Regions from separate parts of the Caloramator mitchellensis genome, predicted to be linked through region 2. Evidence: predicted binding sites of a transcription regulator. Region 2 holds the regulator's gene; each other region holds the start of a gene.
What was found. The regulator Rex, encoded in region 2, represses fermentation and respiration genes when NADH is low (regulators of the CRP and FNR family bind a similar motif). The targets are predictions, from matches to a motif close to ATTGTTAANNNNTTAACAAT.
Positions count from the first base shown of each region.

Region 1: ABG79_RS04720 (DUF8052 family protein) is a predicted target of Rex. The motif match lies at 2,542-2,561, and genes of this name have one in related genera.
Region 3: ABG79_RS03130 (CD0519/CD1768 family membrane protein) is a predicted target of Rex. The motif match lies at 3,916-3,935, and genes of this name have one in related genera.

Region 1 covers NZ_LKHP01000004.1:106,543-112,787, forward strand. The annotation lists gene ABG79_RS04710 (LytS/YhcK type 5TM receptor domain-containing protein) at 1-197, opposite strand, end outside; gene ABG79_RS04715 (carbon starvation CstA family protein) at 289-1,923, opposite strand; gene ABG79_RS04720 (DUF8052 family protein) at 1,938-2,438, opposite strand; gene larE (ATP-dependent sacrificial sulfur transferase LarE) at 2,665-3,474, opposite strand; gene ABG79_RS04730 (ATP-binding protein) at 3,507-4,451, opposite strand; gene glmS (glutamine--fructose-6-phosphate transaminase (isomerizing)) at 4,840-6,245, opposite strand, start outside.
Region 2 covers NZ_LKHP01000002.1:134,074-140,318, reverse strand. The annotation lists gene abc-f (ribosomal protection-like ABC-F family protein) at 1-1,468, opposite strand, end outside; gene ABG79_RS02255 (redox-sensing transcriptional repressor Rex) at 1,663-2,319, shown strand; gene ABG79_RS02250 (SH3 domain-containing protein) at 2,394-4,511, shown strand; gene ABG79_RS02245 (DNA-3-methyladenine glycosylase family protein) at 4,981-5,847, shown strand; gene ABG79_RS02240 (hypothetical protein) at 5,902-6,245, shown strand, end outside.
Region 3 covers NZ_LKHP01000002.1:312,221-318,465, reverse strand. The annotation lists gene ABG79_RS03140 (DUF5050 domain-containing protein) at 1-2,978, shown strand, start outside; gene ABG79_RS03135 (prepilin-type N-terminal cleavage/methylation domain-containing protein) at 3,377-3,799, shown strand; gene ABG79_RS03130 (CD0519/CD1768 family membrane protein) at 3,981-5,138, shown strand; gene ABG79_RS03125 (transposase) at 5,346-6,209, opposite strand.

The DNA of each region.
Region 1 (6,245 bases), on a different contig from region 2:
GCTATTGCTCCACCCTCCATCCTTATTCCAAGATAAGTTCCTAATATAGAAAAGGCACTAAAAAATATTATAAGTATTAACTTATCGCTAACATCAAACCGCCTTTTATATATCTTTTTAAATAATGGCGTATGGGTGAACATATATGCAACTAAAGCAACTATAGACATTCTTTCAAACAGCGTTAAGAATAGCACAGCTATACCTCCAAACTTAAAAATCTAAGTTTATTATAACATACATAATAAAATAAAAAAGGGCTAGCAATTAATGCTAGCTCCAATTTACTTAAGCCTTTATATCTTTAGATGACTTCTTAGTTTTCAGGACATTGTATGTTTCAAAAATCAATACTACTGCTAAAATGAATAGAATTGCTGCTACAACTACAAGCACAAAATTCTTTGCTATAAAATAGTTCTTCATTAATACAACCAATGCAGTTAGTGTGACTGCAAACATAAATATCATTGGAAGCAGTGTTACTAAAATATTCTTACCAAGTCTTAATAACCATGCTGTTAGTGCAAGCAATGCCAAAGCCGCAAGCATTTGATTAGCTGAACCAAATATTGGCCATATCTTTTGATAACCATAGAGAAGCAATAGCCCCGAAGCTACAATTGTCGCGATTGTTGCAGTATACATATTCGTCCAGACTGAACCCTTTCCAGCTACTGATTCAAATAATTCCTGGAATATATACCTTCCAAGTCTTGTAGCTGTGTCAAGACTTGTTAGTGCAAAAGCTGTAAACGCCAAAATTATGAATACCTTTCCAAATTCAAGTGGGATACCAAAACTACTCATAAAAGTTGCTACACCGCTAGCAAATATAACTGCAGGCGTCCCTTCTGCCTTAGATACATAAGCTATTGATATTAGAGCCACTATTGCTACCATACTTTCAATTAGCATAGCACCATATCCTACTAACTTTGCATCTTCTTCTTTATCTATTTGTTTAGCTGAAGTTCCTGAACTCACAAGTGAATGGAAACCTGAAATAGCACCACATGCTACTGTTACAAATAAAATTGGGAACAAATATTGAGCCCCAGCCTTTGTCGTGACTGTAAATCCCTTAAACGCCGAAAGTTGTAATGTTGGATGCATTACAAATATACCTAATAGACCTCCAAGAAGCATTGCATATAACATGAATGAATTTAAATAATCTCTCGGTTGAAGTAGTAGCCAAACTGGTAGTGTTGATGCAAGGAAGATGTAGATTAATAAGATTGCATACCACGCATTTTTAGAAAGTGCAACAAATGGGAATTTATATCCTATCCATACTGCAAGGAATAGTAAAGTTACTCCTACAACTGTTGACACAGCCAAGCCATAATTCTTTCTATAAACCATAAATCCAAATGTAACAGCAAGTATCATAAATAACATTGATGAAGTTGCTGCAGCAGGTCCAGATTGATACCCTTGAACCTGAGGGTTATATGCGAATGCAGAAGCAACAATATCTGTAAATGCAGCAACTATAAGCACAAGAGTCAACCATGCAAAAATGTTGAAGAGCAGTTTTCCTTTGCGTCCTACGTTAGCTTCAATTATTTCTCCAATTGATTTACCTTCGTGTCGAATCGATGCCAAAAGTGAACCAAAGTCATGGACACCCCCTACAAAAATTCCACCTATAATAATCCAAAGATAAACTGGTAGCCAACCAAATATAGCAGCTTGAATAGGTCCTGCTATAGGTCCTGCCCCTGCAATTGATGCAAAATGGTGCCCTAATAAAACCTTTGAGTTGGCTGGAACATAGTCAATTCCGTCGTATTTTGTGTGGGATGGAGTTTGTCTTTTAGGGTCAATACCCCACTGCTTTGCCAGGTATCCTCCGTATAGAGTATAAGCGGCAAAAAATAGGATTGCGCCAATAATAACAAGCCAGAGTGAATTCATAAAAAATCCCCCTTTTATTTATTTGGTGTTTCAAACACCTTTTTAACCCCTTTACCCGCTTTGTTTGTGTAAACTCTCATATTAACTAGGTCAACGAGCAATAATCTAATTTCACTCCAACCATGTAAATAAAACATATAGCTCTTATTATACTTAAATTTTTCAACAAATTGCTGGATTGCTTGATTAGATTTTTCGGTCAATATTACTCCTGTAATCGCAGTAGACATATGATAACGATTCGGCTTTATCAGAAGATTGGAAATTCGTATCAGTTCTTTTGTAAAATGCTCAACTTCAACTAAATCCCAATTATTTGCTTGTTTTATAAATATAAATTCATTATTCTCATATCTATCGATAACATCTTTTTTAGTTAAAAAGGTTCTTTGATTTATTACTCTATATTTTGCAAACAAATCACAATTAAACCCTGATAGTTCCACATTTTTTTCTATATCAAAATGCTTTTCAAGAATTTTTTCAATGTTAGAAAGATAATTTTGTATCTCCATAACAATGACCTCTCATTAGTATTAATATTAATAATAATTTCTATATATTCTATTTATTTCCTTCTGCAAAAAAATTAAATTTTTATTAAGTTTACTTAAAACCATTGTTTAATAATTAACTCTTTTTAAATTTATTGAAGTTAATTGGCATGTCATTATCAGTTGTTTAAACAAAAAAACCAGGAGAAAATTATGGCTATCAAATTTTCTCCTGGTTTTTTATTTATTAATTTATTATTTTTTCATTCATGCTGCCTGTTCTGTATCCATGCACATCCAAAGTTACATAGGTAAATCCAATTTCTTTAAATTTGTCTCCAACAAAATCTAAAATCTCAACATTAAAGAATCTTTCCCTTTCCTGTGCTGCTACTTCTATCCTTGCAATTTCACCATGATGTCTGACCCTTACCTGTTTAAAGCCTAAATCCAAAAGTATTTGCTCCGCCTTTTCAACCATTTTAAGTTTTTCTTCTGTAATTTCATGCCCATAAGGAAATCTTGAAGATAAGCATGCAAAGGATGGCTTATTCCATGTCGGCAAATTCATTCTTCTGGATAATTCCCTAATATCTTCTTTAGTTAGTTGTGCCTCTTTAATTGGACTTACTACATTTAATTCTTTTGCAGCCTTCATACCTGGTCTATAATCATTTAAATCATCAAAGTTTGACCCATCGGCAACATATTTAATGCCATACTCTTTAGCAACATCATATATCTTTGAGAATAGTTCCCTTTTGCAATAATAACATCTATCAATAGGGTTCTTTGAAAATCCTTCAATTTCTAACTCCTCAGATACAATAACTATATGTTTAACACCAAATTGCTCTGCATACTTTTTTGCCTCATTGAATTCCCTTTCAGGATATGTCGATGAAGTTGCTGTTACTGCAATTACATTTTCTCCAAGAACATCATGTGCAACCTTCAGCAAAAATGTGCTGTCAACCCCTCCGGAATAGGCAACTGCAACGCTGCCTAATTCACTTAATATGTTTTTTAATTTCTCAAACTTTTGTTCTAAAGTCATTTTTTATCCTCCTGTCTAAAATAAATACTCATTCATGCTTTATATATTGTTAAAATAAATTCTTCCCCATACTCTTCGAGTAGCGGTTCTTTTGCTCCTGCCTCCTTCATTTTCTTAAGTATCATTGGTATTCCTCTCCCTAATTGGTCTATATATCTCATGTTTTCCATATACTTAACAAGGAAAGGATTTCGTGAATAGGAAACTCCAATTTTCATCTTATCTATTGTTACAGTATTTGGAAGTCTTCCAGGACTTCTAAACTCAATACGGTCGTCAAACATAAATACCCTTATTTTTGAACCGCTGATACTGTAATTTCTGTGCACAAGAGAGTTTACAATGGCTTCCCTCATAACAATCATAGGGTATTCTTCTTTATCCTCTCTTTTCAAGCCATTTATTACAGATGGAACAAGCATATTGTTTTTTATAACAATCATCAATTGTTCAGCAATATCTTGAATTCTTCCAGTTATTATCTTTTTATCAATTAGTTCATCAGTAATTTCATTGCCTTTAAAATGAGCAAAACTTACTCCATTCTGCGGAAGATGTTTTTCAGGATTTTTTCCAAATATAAGTAGTCCACCAACAGTGCAAAGTTTTCTCCCATCAACATCCTTAAGTATGTCAGCATTAATAAGTATTCTCTCCACAGATTCTGAAGGCTCATCAAACAAATCAAATGTATTATACTTCATAAAATAATCCCTAATAATATCAATGTTTAAATCTTTTATGGAAGTTCCTTCAACAGGAGAAATATCAAAATGAAAACTTCCGCTTGCTTCAAATAACCTCAACAATTCCTCTTTTGTTGCAATCCTCTTTGTGCTTCCTACCCGAATGTAATATTTATGATCAGAAGTATAGTATGGCTTATTAAGTCCTTTTGCTTTTATTTCTTCTTCTTTGAATTCAATATATGAATTCTCTCCATTTTGTATTATCTCCTTTATTTCGTCTGTTGTCATATCAACCCTCCCATTAACAATATTGCATTAAGATGCTTTTCACAATTAATTTTTCATATGATCAGTAAAATTTCTTCAACAATAGTATTATAATTTCCTTTTCTTTATTTTGCTAATAATTAGCCCTGAATTCAAAAATATCTGTCATTCTAGTCCAGTTTTTATATTAATATTATAGCATAATAAAACTTCTGTATATATGTCTAATTCCAGATATATCATTCTTTTTAATGTTTTTGAAATCAAATAAAAAAAAATCCCGCAGCAAATATAGATTTCTCTTTCATTTGCTACGGGATTTTGGTTCAAAGTTTGTCTTATAAAGTGAAGTTTATTATCATGGATTAGACTTAATTCAATTATATTCTACAACAAAATTACTAATAAATTACTCAACTGTTACTGACTTTGCAAGGTTTCTTGGCTTATCTACATCGCAGCCTCTCTCAACTGCTGTATAGTATGCAAGAAGTTGAAGTGGAATTACGCTTAACACTGGTGCTAAAATTGGCAGTGTTTTTGGAAGATATACAGCAACATCTGAAACCTTTGCAATATCGTCGTTTCCTTCAAATGCAAATGCGATAACATGTGCACCTCTTGAAACAACTTCCTTAATATTGCTTATTGTCTTTTCAAACAGTTCATCCTGAGTTGCAAGTGCTATAACTGGAATTCCCTTTTCAATTAAAGCTATTGTTCCGTGTTTTAATTCTCCTGCTGCATATGCTTCAGCATGAACATAAGAAATTTCCTTTATCTTTAGCGCTCCTTCAAGAGCAACAGCAAAGTCAAGACCTCTTCCAAGATAGAACATATCTTTGTTTGTATGGTGTGCATAGGCAAACTTTTGGATTGTTTCCTTTTGTTCAAGAATTGCCTGTGCCTTTTCTGGAAGCTTAAGCATTTCATCTCTAATTTCTCTGTATTGTTCTAATGTTACATTTCCATTCAATCTACCAAAATGAAGTGCTATCATATACATTGCAACTAATTGAGTTGTATATGCTTTTGTTGAAGCAACTGCAATTTCTGGGCCAGCCCATGTGTATAATACATCAGATGCTTCTCTTGCAACTGAGCTTCCAACAACATTTGTTATAGCAATAACTCTTGCTCCATTTTCTTTTCCAAGTCTTAGAGCAGCAAGAGTGTCTGCAGTTTCACCTGATTGGCTTAAAACAATCATCAATGTGTTGCTATCTATAATTGGATTTCTGTATCTGAACTCTGATGCAAAATCAACTTCAACTGGGATTCTTGCTAACTTCTCAATTACATACTTTCCAACAACTCCAGCATGGTAAGCTGTTCCGCATGCTATAACGTAAATTCTATTTATTTTTTCTAAATCTTCCTTAGTTATCTTGATTTTATCAAGAATTATATCATCGTTGTCAGCCATAATTCTTGAAGTCATTGTATCCTTGAGAGCCTTTGGCTGTTCATAAATCTCTTTTATCATGAAGTGTTCATATCCACCCTTTTCAGCAGATTGAGCATCCCAAGTTACGTGGAAAACTTCTTTGTTTACCTTCATACCTTCAGTAGTATATATTTCAACATTGTCCTTTGTTAAAACAGCTATTTCCTTGTTATCAAGCAGATAAACATCCCTTGTATATGGCAATACTGCAGGAATATCTGATGCTATGAAGTTTTCTCCATTACCCTTACCAACTATAAGTGGGCTGTCCTTTCTAACAGCAATTATCTTGCCAGGTTCATTGCTGCAAACTATACCAAGGGCATATGAACCATCAAGCTTTGACACAGCCTGCATAACTGCCTTTA
Region 2 (6,245 bases):
TAAGGGCATTTTCAAGAGCTTCCCTTGATAGAATATCAAGATGGTTTGTAGGCTCGTCTAATAAAAGTAGGTTAGGTTTTTTAAGCATGACCTTCAGCATTGAAAGCCTTGCCTTTTCTCCACCGGATAGCGTCGATATAGATTTAAACACATCATCCTTAGTAAATAAAAATGCTGCAAGGTAATTTCTGATTTGAGTGGTTGTAAGGTTTGGATATTCATCCCAAACTTCATCGATTACCGTTTTATCTTCTGATAAATTGCTCTGTTCCTGGTCATAGTATCCTATCAATACATTTTTTCCTAGTCTAACAAACCCTGCGTCTGGCTCTATAAGTCCACAAATTATCCTAAAAAGGGTAGTCTTTCCCTTTCCATTTGAGCCTATTAGAGCAACTCTTTCACCACGCTTAATAAAAAGCGATAAATTCTCAAACAGAGTTTTATCTCCAAAGGATTTTTTAATATTTTCAAGGCTTATTACATCATTTCCACTTTGGAATTTAATTTCAAATTTGATTTTAACGCTGTTTTGGAATACTTGAGGTTTTTCTATTCTTTCTATTCTATCAAGCATCTTTTCTTTGCTCTCGGCCTGCTTTATGCTTTTTTCTCTGTTGAAGGACCTAAACCTTTCAATCATCTCCTCAAGTCGCTGTATTTCTTTTTGCTGTAGCTCATAATGTTTTAGTTTTTCCTCTAACCTGTTTTGTCTTTCATTTATAAAATATGTGTAATTGCCGTTGTATTCTTCAATTGTTCCATTTATAAGCTCAAATGTTTTTGTGGTAATAACGTCTAAAAAGTATCTGTCGTGTGAAATTATTATACAGGCGCCTCTATATTCCTTAAGGAATTCTTCTAAAAATTTAATTGCCTCTAAATCAAGATGGTTGGTAGGCTCGTCAAGGAGCAAAATGTCAGGATTTTTTAAAAGGAGCTTTGCAAGTGATAATCTTGTCTTTTGACCGCCTGATAGATTTACCACGCTCTTAGTAAAATCTGAAGATGGTATTCCAAGACCTGTTAAAATTCTTCTTACTTGATTTTCAATCGAATAACCATCGAGCATGTCAAATTTGTCTAATAAAATTCCATATTCATTTAAAAGCTCGCTATGCTTTTGCTCATCCTTTTCACTGGAAATCAACAATTCAAGTTCTCTCAATCTATTTTCGATATTTTTGACATTTTCAAATACCTTTAGCGCCTCTTCAAATACATTGTTTGTTATTTCGAATTCAATGTTCTGGCTTAAGTAGCCTATTGTCTTATCGTTAGAAATAAAAAGAGCTCCATTATCAGGCTCGATTTGCTTTGATAATATTTTAAACAATGTGGTTTTACCTGCACCGTTCTTACCAACGAGTCCAACCTTTTCGCTATCTTCAATTTTTAAATTTATATCTTTTAAAATAACATCTGTTCCGTATGATTTTGAAATATTTTGGGCTTCTAATACTACCATTTTTCCACCTCAGAATTAAATTTACGAGTATATTATATAATTACGAAGAAATAAAGTCAAAATATAGAATTTAAAGGCATAAATTATTTCACAAGTATTCACAAAATTTTAATTTTGCTATATAATTAAATAAAAATGCTACAATTTTTTTTAAGAACAAATGTTAAAATATAAACAATGGGTTAGGTGATATAATGAGTAAAAAAACAGTAATATCGATGGCTGTTATCAGAAGGCTTCCAAAGTATTATAGGTATTTAGGAGAGTTATTAAGAAATGACATTGAAAGAATATCATCAAAGGAATTATCTGAAAGAATAGGTTTTACAGCTTCTCAAATAAGACAGGATTTGAATAATTTTGGTGATTTTGGCCAACAGGGATATGGATACAATGTCAGAGCGCTAAGGGACGAAATAGGAAAAATACTAGGACTTAATAAGGAATATAAAACAGTTATCGTTGGGGCCGGAAATATAGGTCAGGCAGTAGCTAATTACACAAATTTTGAAAAGTTAGGTTTTCACCTGATAGGTATATTTGATAGGAATCCTAAATTGATTGGGATGGGAATCAGGGATATAGAAGTTCAGGATGTTGACAATCTTGAATCATTTTTAAAGAATAATCCTGCAGACATTGGTATTATTTGTGTTCCAAAGGAACAAGCACAAAGAATAGCAGATGCATTTGTAAAGTCGGGAATTAAAGGCATATGGAACTTTGCACCTACTGATATTGCTGTTCCAGAAGATGTAATAGTTGAGAATGTTCATCTTAGCGAAAGCCTTTTGACACTTAGCTATAGACTTAATGAAAGTGAATTGTTTAAGGAAAAAATTGGGCGTTGAATTACGCCTTTTTTTTATTTATAATTAACGTAAATATATGTCGAAAATTTAAAAAATAAGGGGGTAGTGGGGAGTTGAAGAAAATTTCGTCGAAAATATCGTTCTCTCTCGTCATTTTTTTAATCGTTACACAAGTCTTATATATTGATGTTAAGTCTGCTACAACAAGCTTTAAGCAGTATAAGGTTCAGATAATTGCTAATTATTTAAACATTAGGAGCAGTGCAAGTACTTCAGCAAAGATAGTCGGCAAGTATACAAAAGGGACTGTTGTTACCGTAATAGGAAAGTCTGGAAGCTTTTTAAAAACCTCAAAGGGATATATTTATAACAGTCCAAATTATTTAAAGACTGTATCGACAAATTCTGGGGCAAGCTTTAAGCAATATAAGGTTCAGGTAATTGCTAATTATATCTATATAAGAAGCAGTGCAAGCACTTCAGCAAAGATAGTCGGCAAGTATACAAAAGGGACTGTTGTTACCGTAACAGGGAAATCTGGAAGCTTTTTAAAAACCTCAAAGGGATATATATATAACAGTTCAAGTTATATAAAAAATTATATCCAAAGCACTTCGACCTTTACTTCTTACAAAGCAGTAGTAACTGCTTCAACATTAAATATTAGACAAGCCCCTTCTACAACAGCCGCCATAGTTGGGAAGTATTACAAGGGCAATATAATTGCTATCATAGGAAAATCAGGAACATTCCTAAAGACAAACAAGGGATATGTTTCTTCACAATATGTTGCAAAATATACTCCAAGCAGGGAAGAAAATCCTTTGGTTGGAAGATTTATAAGGCTTAAAGAAGATGTCACGATGTTTAAGACATTGGATGGAACGCTGGATGACAGGCTTTTGCTTGCGAATGAATCATTCAAAATACTTGGAATAGAAGGCGATTTTTATAAAATTATAAAGGGAAGTTCAATCGGATACGTCCACAAAGATAAGGTGGATTTACTTGACAACATTCCAAATGATAAGTTCACATTAGCATGGCAGTATATATACGACAAGAGTAGAAACTCAAGAACCTATGATGAAGACACCGATTATATAAATATTAAATCTTCACAGACAGGGCTTGATGTTGTTTCACCTACCTGGTTTGATATGACAGGAGATTATAGAAATGTTTCAAGTATAGATGTTATAGACAATGCAGACCCAGAATATATAAAAAGGGCTCACAACAATGGCTATGAAGTTTGGCCAAGGTTTGTTGAATTTGATGCCGATAGAGCTTACGCAATGTTTACAAATGCGACAGTAAGGAAAAAAGTAATTAGCAAGGTTGTTTCGCTTGCCAGAAGTTATAACGTAGATGGAATAAACATTGACTTTGAAGCATTAGGAACGATAAGCGCAAACAAGGATTTGTTCACTGCATTTGTAAGGGACCTATCTGCTGAGCTTAAAAAATATAACATGGTTGTATCAGTAGATGTTGTTAGAATTTCAACTTCCCAGACATGGTCAAAGTGGTATGATAGACAAGCCCTCATAAACTATGTTGACTACATGATTCTCATGGCTTACGACGAACATGTTGCATCATCAACGACAGCTGGTTCAGTAGGGTCTTATCCATGGGTTAAGGATTCAATAGAAGAGTTAATAGAAATTGGAATACCAAAGGAAAAATTAGTTCTTGGGGTTCCATTTTACCTAAGATTATATAAGCTAAAGGTAGTAAATAATCCGTATGATTCAGTTGTCTTTACAAAGGCTAATTACTATGTGTATTCGAGTAATTCAACTTCAAGCACAAAGCTGCAACCGGCTAATATAGGTGATTCCTATAAATTGTTGGGAGAAAGTTCAAATTGGTATAAGGTTGAATTTAATGGAGGTATTGGATATATTCCAATGACTGTTTCAATAAAGGTGCCAGCTAATACTATTAAAGAATTTGTAGTATCCTCTTCGGCTATATCAACGAATACAGCCATGAATTATATGCAACAATATGGTGGACGAATGTTTTTTGACAGTAAGGCACAGCAAAACGTTGTTACCTATAATGCAGATGGATATAAGTATATAGTTTGGCTTGAGGATAATACTTCTATGGGCTGGAGAATGGACCTAGCAAATCAATTTGATTTGCCTGGAATTGGTGCCTGGAGCCTTGGATGGGAAGATAGAAGCATCTGGGATGTTATTAAAGAAAAAATAAAATAGGTGCCTGTCACTTGATTTCTTGACTTCTTGAGTTGTATGCCAATTTGGACAAATAATTATAGAAAATTAGTTTAATTGTTAAAGTGGTATAATTCGTTAGCTCCCAAATATCAGAATTTATACTTTATATAGTTTATAATACCGTGCAGAAAATTTTACTGGATTTTCTGCAATGAAAAATAGTTCAAGTTTTATTCACTGCAAAAGAATAAATTTTCAAGACGTCAATCGGAAGATTATGATTGACGTTTTTTTTGTGGCGCGGAATTCGCGATAGCTTGGTGTTGAAAGTTCGCTGTGGCTGCGGAGTGGAACATATAAAAAGGTGCCTATCGTAAGGTATAACCTGAAGAAAACGCGCACTTAAAGTCCAGGTTGCATTTTTGCTTGTTTAATTAAACAACATGCTATCACTTGTTTAAAGAAAAATGTATAATAAAGATAATAATTTGCAAAGGAGGCGAGGATGATGACACAAAAGACAAATGTAAATTGTCAAACAATTCAAGAACTCAAGAAATCAAGTGAATGTCACTTAGAGCATATTTTTGAATGCGGTCAGTGCTTTAGATGGAATAAATATGAGGATGGATATATAGGAGTTGCTGGAGGGAAGGTAGTTTATGCATACGAGAAGGATGATGTTATTTGCCTTGAGGGGGCTAAAGAGGAGGATAAAAATTTCTGGTGGGAATATTTTGACTTGGGTAGAGATTACGGTGAGATTAAAAGAGAGCTGGAAAAGGATGAAATTTTAAAGGAAGCTATCAAGTATGGATACGGAATTAGGATTTTAAAGCAGGAACCATTTGAGACGCTTATTTCCTTTATAATTTCTGCTAACAATAGAATTCCGATGATTAAAAGGGCAGTTGAAAATATTTCAATAAGATTTGGGGATAGAATTGAGTTTAGAGGGATGGAATTTTATGCTTTTCCGACAGTTGAGCAATTAGCCAGAGCAACAGTTGGGGATTTGGAAGATTGTGGGACAGGGTTTAGAGCACCGTATATTGCTGAAGCTGTAAGAAAAATTATTGATGAGAAAATTGATTTAGAGGAGATTAAAAAATTAGATACGGATGAGGCAATGAAAAAGCTTATGGAGTTTAAAGGGGTAGGTCCTAAGGTAGCTGATTGTGTCCTTCTTTTTTCAATGCAGAAGTTTGATGCATTCCCTGTAGATGTTTGGGTTAAGAAAATAATGCAAAAATTTTATTTAGCGCCCGATGTAAGTTTAAATAAAATAAGGCAGTTTGGGAAAAATAAATTTGGTGACTTAGCTGGTTTTGCACAACAATATCTTTTTTATTATGCTCGAGAAAACAAGGTTTAAAATTTTAGTTTTTTGCTAATAATTTTAGATAGCAAACTTAGGGGGTGCTATCGCATGAAAAAGATAAACTTAAATGACACAATCTGCCCTGTTAGTTTCGATTTTAATAATGACAGAATTGTTTATTTTGACAAGATTAATAAGCATGAAGGTATATTCTGCCTTCAGGAAGATAACAAAAAGATTTTCTTAAAGGAAGTTTTTGACAATTTTGGTATTGTAAGAAATCAAAGACTTATCTACTATAATCTATTTGATGGAAAGACTAGTTTGCATATCAATGATTTAGTTGAAGAAAAAAATTTATTACTCAATGGAATATTTTTTGATTTTAAGTTTGACGATAACGATAATTTATGTTGTTTAGGAAGCACAGAAGAAGGTTCAGTTATTCAAAT
Region 3 (6,245 bases), 180 kb from region 2:
CCTCTGGCAGCAGGGTTACTGGCAACATAAGTAATAATGGACTGGCAGCATCTGACGGTGAATTTATTTATTATAGCAACTTAGCAGATGGCGGAAAGATATATAAAAAGAGCATTAATGGATTGGATGAATATCCAATTACTGAAGATAATGCAAGATATATAAATGTAGTTGGCGATTATATTTATTATAGTAATCTTTCGGATGGTGGAAAGATTTATAAAATAAAAACAGATGGAACTGAAAGAACCAGGCTAAATAATGTATTATCATCTTATATAAATGTAGTTGGAGATTATATTTATTATATAAATGGATCAAAGAGTAGCTATATATATTTAATGAGTAGATATAATAGCAGTGTAAATTACCCAGTTGTTAGCAATAGGGCAGCTTATCTTGTTGTATTTGATAATATGATTTATTATAGCAATTTATCTGATAAAGGAAGGCTATATTCATATAATTTAAACGGTGGAGCCAAAAATGTATTTACAGTAGGAAGCTCATATAGCCCTGGAGTAAGATATATCTCTGTTACAAATGACGGAATTGTTTATGCTGCAGGGTTTGATGGGAAACTATACAGAAGTGTTTCGAACAATAGATTAACAGAAGTGAATGTAATGGCTAATGATACTAAAAAAGAAAAATTTACTGTAATTAATGCTCAAACGACAAACGATGTTTATTATAGAAGTAATATGTTGGGCGGAAAGCTGTATAAGGCGGATTCTACTGGAAGCGGCAGTTTGGTTTATTCTGAGGTTATAACTAATATTAATATAGCTGAAGATTATATTTATTTTACAAAGGGAAACAAACTATTCAGTTATAAAATTGGTTCAACAGATAAAGCTGTTGCAGCAGCAAAATTTAAGCCAGATGAAAAAGTTGCAAGTGTAGTAATGGAAACGATAATAGATTCAAATGAGCCTTTGCCTGATAAGGTTTCGGCGATTATGGGGGATGGTTCTGTAAGAGAATTGCTTGTTAACTGGGATTTAAGGAATACAAAGGTTAAGAACGGTATTACTACGTATAAGGGTAAAGTAGTTGGTTATGGGACTTCGGTTTCAATAGGAAAAGCTAGATATTCAACGATGGTGGCTGTTGATAAGGTAAAGGTTTATAATTTTGAAGGTGCAAAAGCTGACTATGTCGTGGTTGAAGGTCTGGCTAAGGGAGATATAATAACTTTATATGATACTAATGATAAGGCCTTAGGAAAGGCTACTGCAGATAAGTCGGGAATTGCTAAGATTACAAAGCTTGAATTGGATTCCGATGGAGGCACTCTTAAGATAGTTAAAACTCAATCCGGCTGTGCGCCAAGCGATGCTTTAGTTTATACGTATTCATCTGAAGCACCAACAATTGTTAAGGCAGAATATGATAGTAGTTCAAATAAATATAGGGTTACATTTACTGGAAAGAGCCCGAATATTGGCTATGGGTTTGTAAGCAATGCGAATGATAATATTTCAAATTATACTACAACTTCAGGATCTTCAGGTGTGAACGGTTCCTACTATTTTGATATACCAAAGAGTGCAGTTGAGAATTTAGTGGATGGAGAAAATAAATTTTTAAAGATTGCATATTATAGTGACAATACTTTAAAGAGTCCATCTAATCCATATACCTTCCTTGCACAACAAAAACCTATTGTGGCCTATAACTTTAATACAAGTTCCTTCAGTGGATTGAATAGTTTAATTGAGTGCTCGTTTGACGGGAACAATTGGATATCCAGTCAGGAGTTAATCTCTGATAAGACATTGCTATATGGAAAGAGTTATGTTTTAGTGAGATTTATTCCAAGTTTAAATAAGATGCCAGGACAAATTGCTTATGTTCCACTCGTTGAAATGCCTCAAATTACTGTTACTGCAGGAAGTTATAAGGTATTTGACAGCAAGGATAATAACTTATTTAATTTTGATGAACTTACAAATACATTAACAGCCAAGTATATTGCAAATGCAGGATTTGTAGGAACAGATAATGTAAAAATTAATGTAACTACAAGCGGAAGTTCTGGAGTAAGTTATAGCTTAGATATTAATGGAAGCACCAATGTTAGCAACTCAACAACGGATGCATCTGTAAAATTAACTGATATTACAACAGCATCAGGGCTCTCAACTTTAAATATGGTGTTGAAGCTAAAGAATGGAAGCGAAGATATAGCAACACAGAATATTAGAGTTAAGGTGTTTAACAGTTCTGTTGAACCACCTGCACCGGAATTATATGGTGTTGTTGGAAAAGCCGAAACAAATGGAAATTTAACAGCGTATAGTGCAAAGGTAAGAGTAAAATATGACCCTGTGCTATCAGCAGTTGTAAAAGGAACTATAACAAATACTTCAGTAGGAAATTCAGCGGCTATTACCTATAATTTCTATTTGAATAACGGTTATTGGGAAGGCGAAGAAGTATCAGGAGTTCCAGGAACCTATAAAGTGAATATAAATTATGAAGATAACCTATTGAAACCAGCGACGATTTCTACAACTGGCCAATCAATTACATTTAATATTGATACAAATAAAACACCACAAATAAGGTTAACTGCTGGAAGTGATCCTACAACTTATATCGGTGCTTTATATAAATCTAAGGGAATTACTGATGGAGATTATAAGATATATTCTTCTGACCCTGATGCATCTACAAAAAATATTTTATCAACGACAACTGGAAGTGTGACTTTAGAAGGTTTTGAAGCTACTACAAGTGGAGCTTTTGAATGGATAAAGGAAGGCGATTCGAGAGATTTAAGCAAAGATTATTCATTCTACGTAAAATATCAGTATGTAGGCGAACTCGTATGGCATGATGCAGCTCAGGGCACGGTTATAAATACTCTTGCACCTGGACAAACATCTACAGATTATTATTTGAAGGTAGTTGTAATAAATAATAAAAATGGTTATTCAAGTGAATATATATATAAGTTTACTTTAAAATAGGTGACATTCACTTGATTTCTTGACTTCTTGAATTGTTTGACAATTTAAGGGTTAGGATATAGGGACTGCAAAGCAGAAAAGCTGCAATGCAGTCCTTTTTTTCGTTTAAAATTTTTATAAAAATTTTTGAAAAATTTTTTTGTTGCATGTTTAGAATATGAAAAAAGTGGAAATAAATCTAAATAGATGAAAAAGTTTAAGAGAAGTTATTAAAATTCCCAAAAAAATTTTAATAAATTTTTTAGTTTGATGTTTAAAATGCTAAAATATGGAAATAATCATAAATAGATTACAAGAGAAGAGGTGGTAGATAAAGAAAAATAATGAGTTTGAGTGATTTATAATAAAATTGTTTCAACAGGGTATCAAGAGTAAATTGTGAAAAGAGGTGTATTAGTTTGAAGAAAAAAGGTTTTACCTTGCTTGAAATGATTATAGTTCTTGCTATTATGTCAATTATTGTTAGCATTGCAGCTCCTCAGACTATGAAGGCATTGCAAAAGTCAAAGCAAACTGCAGATTTGTTGACAGCAAAGACGATTGCAGTTGCTATACAGGAGGCGATGGCTGAAGGAGCGGAACTAAGCGCAACCACAGGATGGGCAAAGGTCGAAAATAACATTTTTACGGATACTACTAATTACACTCTTTCTAATTATATAGAGAATCTTAGTAGTTTAAAGCCAAAACAAAATGCTAATTATGATTTTTATTATAATTACAACATTAATGATAACACATTGAAGATTGGAGTAGGAGAAAATAATGAAAATCCGACTGTAATATATCCAGAACCAGAATCGAGTGAGTCTGGAAGTTAAATAAATTTGTTTGCCATATAACTTAATATAAATTTAAAATAGCCCCCCTCATCCCTAATATATATTTTAAAAATTCATCCCAAAGTTAATCTCTGGGGTGAATTTTTATTTTATCTTTTGTCAACTACTTAACAAATATTGTTGCAGTGTGTATTATCTGGTAAAATTTATTTAGTATCACATGGGGGGGAGTTATGTGGACAAAAAAATTGTAAAGGCAGTAAATGCTGAATCATTTATTTTTATTGCCATTATTTCAGGTTCTTTTTTATTTTTATCCAAAACTATGGGGATTGCAAATATGTTTAGCACTATGATGAAAACAGCTCATGACCTCTTGATTAACACAGTGTTTTTTATTATGGCAATAGCTGTTCTTGCGGGAGCATTTGGTGCACTTTTGACTGAATTTGGAGTGGTTGCGCTTATTAATAAAATATTATCGCCATTGATGAAGCCGCTCTATGACATGCCGGGTGCCGCGAGTATTGGAGTTATAACAACTTATCTTTCGGATAATCCAGCAATAATTACTCTTTCAAAGGATAAAGGTTTTGCAAGATATTTTAAGAGATATCAAATTCCTGCACTCACTAATCTTGGAACTGCATTTGGAATGGGGCTTATTGTGACAACATTTATGATTTCACAGGCTCCTGAAGGACAAAGTTTCATACTTCCAGCGATAATTGGGAATATTGGTGCAGTTGTAGGAAGCATAGTAAGCGTTAGAATAATGATGCATTTTACTAAAAAGGAATATGGAACGGAGAAAATGGCATATGAAGGTGAAGAGTCAATTGATTTGACTAAATTTAGAGAAATAAGAAGCGGCAGCATTTTTCAAAGGGCGCTTGAGGCGATATTGGATGGAGGTAAAACTGGAGTTGAAATGGGGCTTTCGATAATTCCTGGAGTAATTGTAATATGCACTCTTGTTATGATGCTCACTAATTCACCAAAGGGTGGGGTATATACAGGCGCTGCTTACGAGGGGGTTCCGGTGCTTCCGTGGATTGGGGAAAAGCTAAGCTTTATATTAAAGCCGCTTTTGGGATTCAAAAACCCAGAGGCTATAGCATTTCCTATAACTGCTCTCGGAGCAGTAGGTGCTGCAATTGGACTTGTTCCTAAATTTTTGCAGCAGGGATTGATTGGAGCTAACGAAATTGCTGTGTTTACAGCCATGGGAATGTGCTGGAGTGGTTATCTTTCAACTCACGTTGCAATGATGGATGCTCTTGAATCAAGGCAGCTTACCAACAAAGCTATCTTCGCCCACACAATCGGCGGCTTAGCAGCAGGTGTCGTGGCACACCTATTGGTGACATTCACTTGATTTCTTGACTTCTTGAATTGTTTGACAATTTAAAAATGAAAAAAGGGAATGGCATTTTTAAGGGAAGGGGATGCTAATTTAAAATGCCATTCCTTTATATAAGAGAGGTTGAACTATTTTAGAAAAATTCATCATTAAGATGAAGTAGAAAACTTGCATTTTGGTTAGAATACGCTGTTAAACATATTACAAATATAAAAATGATTCTCAATTCAGCGATTTATTAATTAACCTGCATACTGCAGATTCGCTAATTTTTAAAAAATCTCCTATTTCCTTTAATGTGTATTTATAATTTAAAGCCTTTTTAATAAACTCTACTTTATACTTTGTAAGTCTTGGGCTTTTTGAACCTGCCATAATGAATTTTTTAACATCTTCTGATGAAAACAGTTCGTTAAAAATCTCTTCCAAAGATTTTCTGAAAATTTTCTTTTCAATTAATATCTCAGGTAATACAGCTGCTTCGTCCTGGTCTGGGAAAAATGTCGATTTAATAGTCTCATAATCCTTTTCAAAATCATTTTCGCTATCAAAGCCAACTATATTATTATAAAATCTGATAGACTCTTTTAAATCGGGGGAAGCATATTGCAAAATTTCTCTTGTATTGATAAAATTGTTATTAATAGCATATTTATAAAAAACATGGCTCGACCATTTATATTTATTCACATCGTCGCATAACCCGGCTTTTACGGGATTTCTATGAATATAGCGTAGCAAAGTAAAAAGATAAACCTCGTCTTCGACAACTTTTGCGTTAAACCTTCCGGCAAACACGTGACCGACTCTATCTTCGTTTTCATTTAGATACTTGCAAAATGAATTATTGATGTTAAACATAACTTGACTTATCGAACTCTCTCCAGCTTTAATCATTAAGTGGTAATGATTGTCCATTATAGCGTAGGCTAAAAGCTCATAATCAAATACCTGTCTGTAATCCTTTATCTGCTTTAAAAATACGGCTTTGTGCTTTGGATTTTTAAAAATTTCTTCTTTATTGTTTCCTCTTTGATATACGTGATAAATTGCATTTTTATAAATTATTCGAGGCAATCTTGACACATTAACACCTCCATTAAGTAATTATAACCATTATTG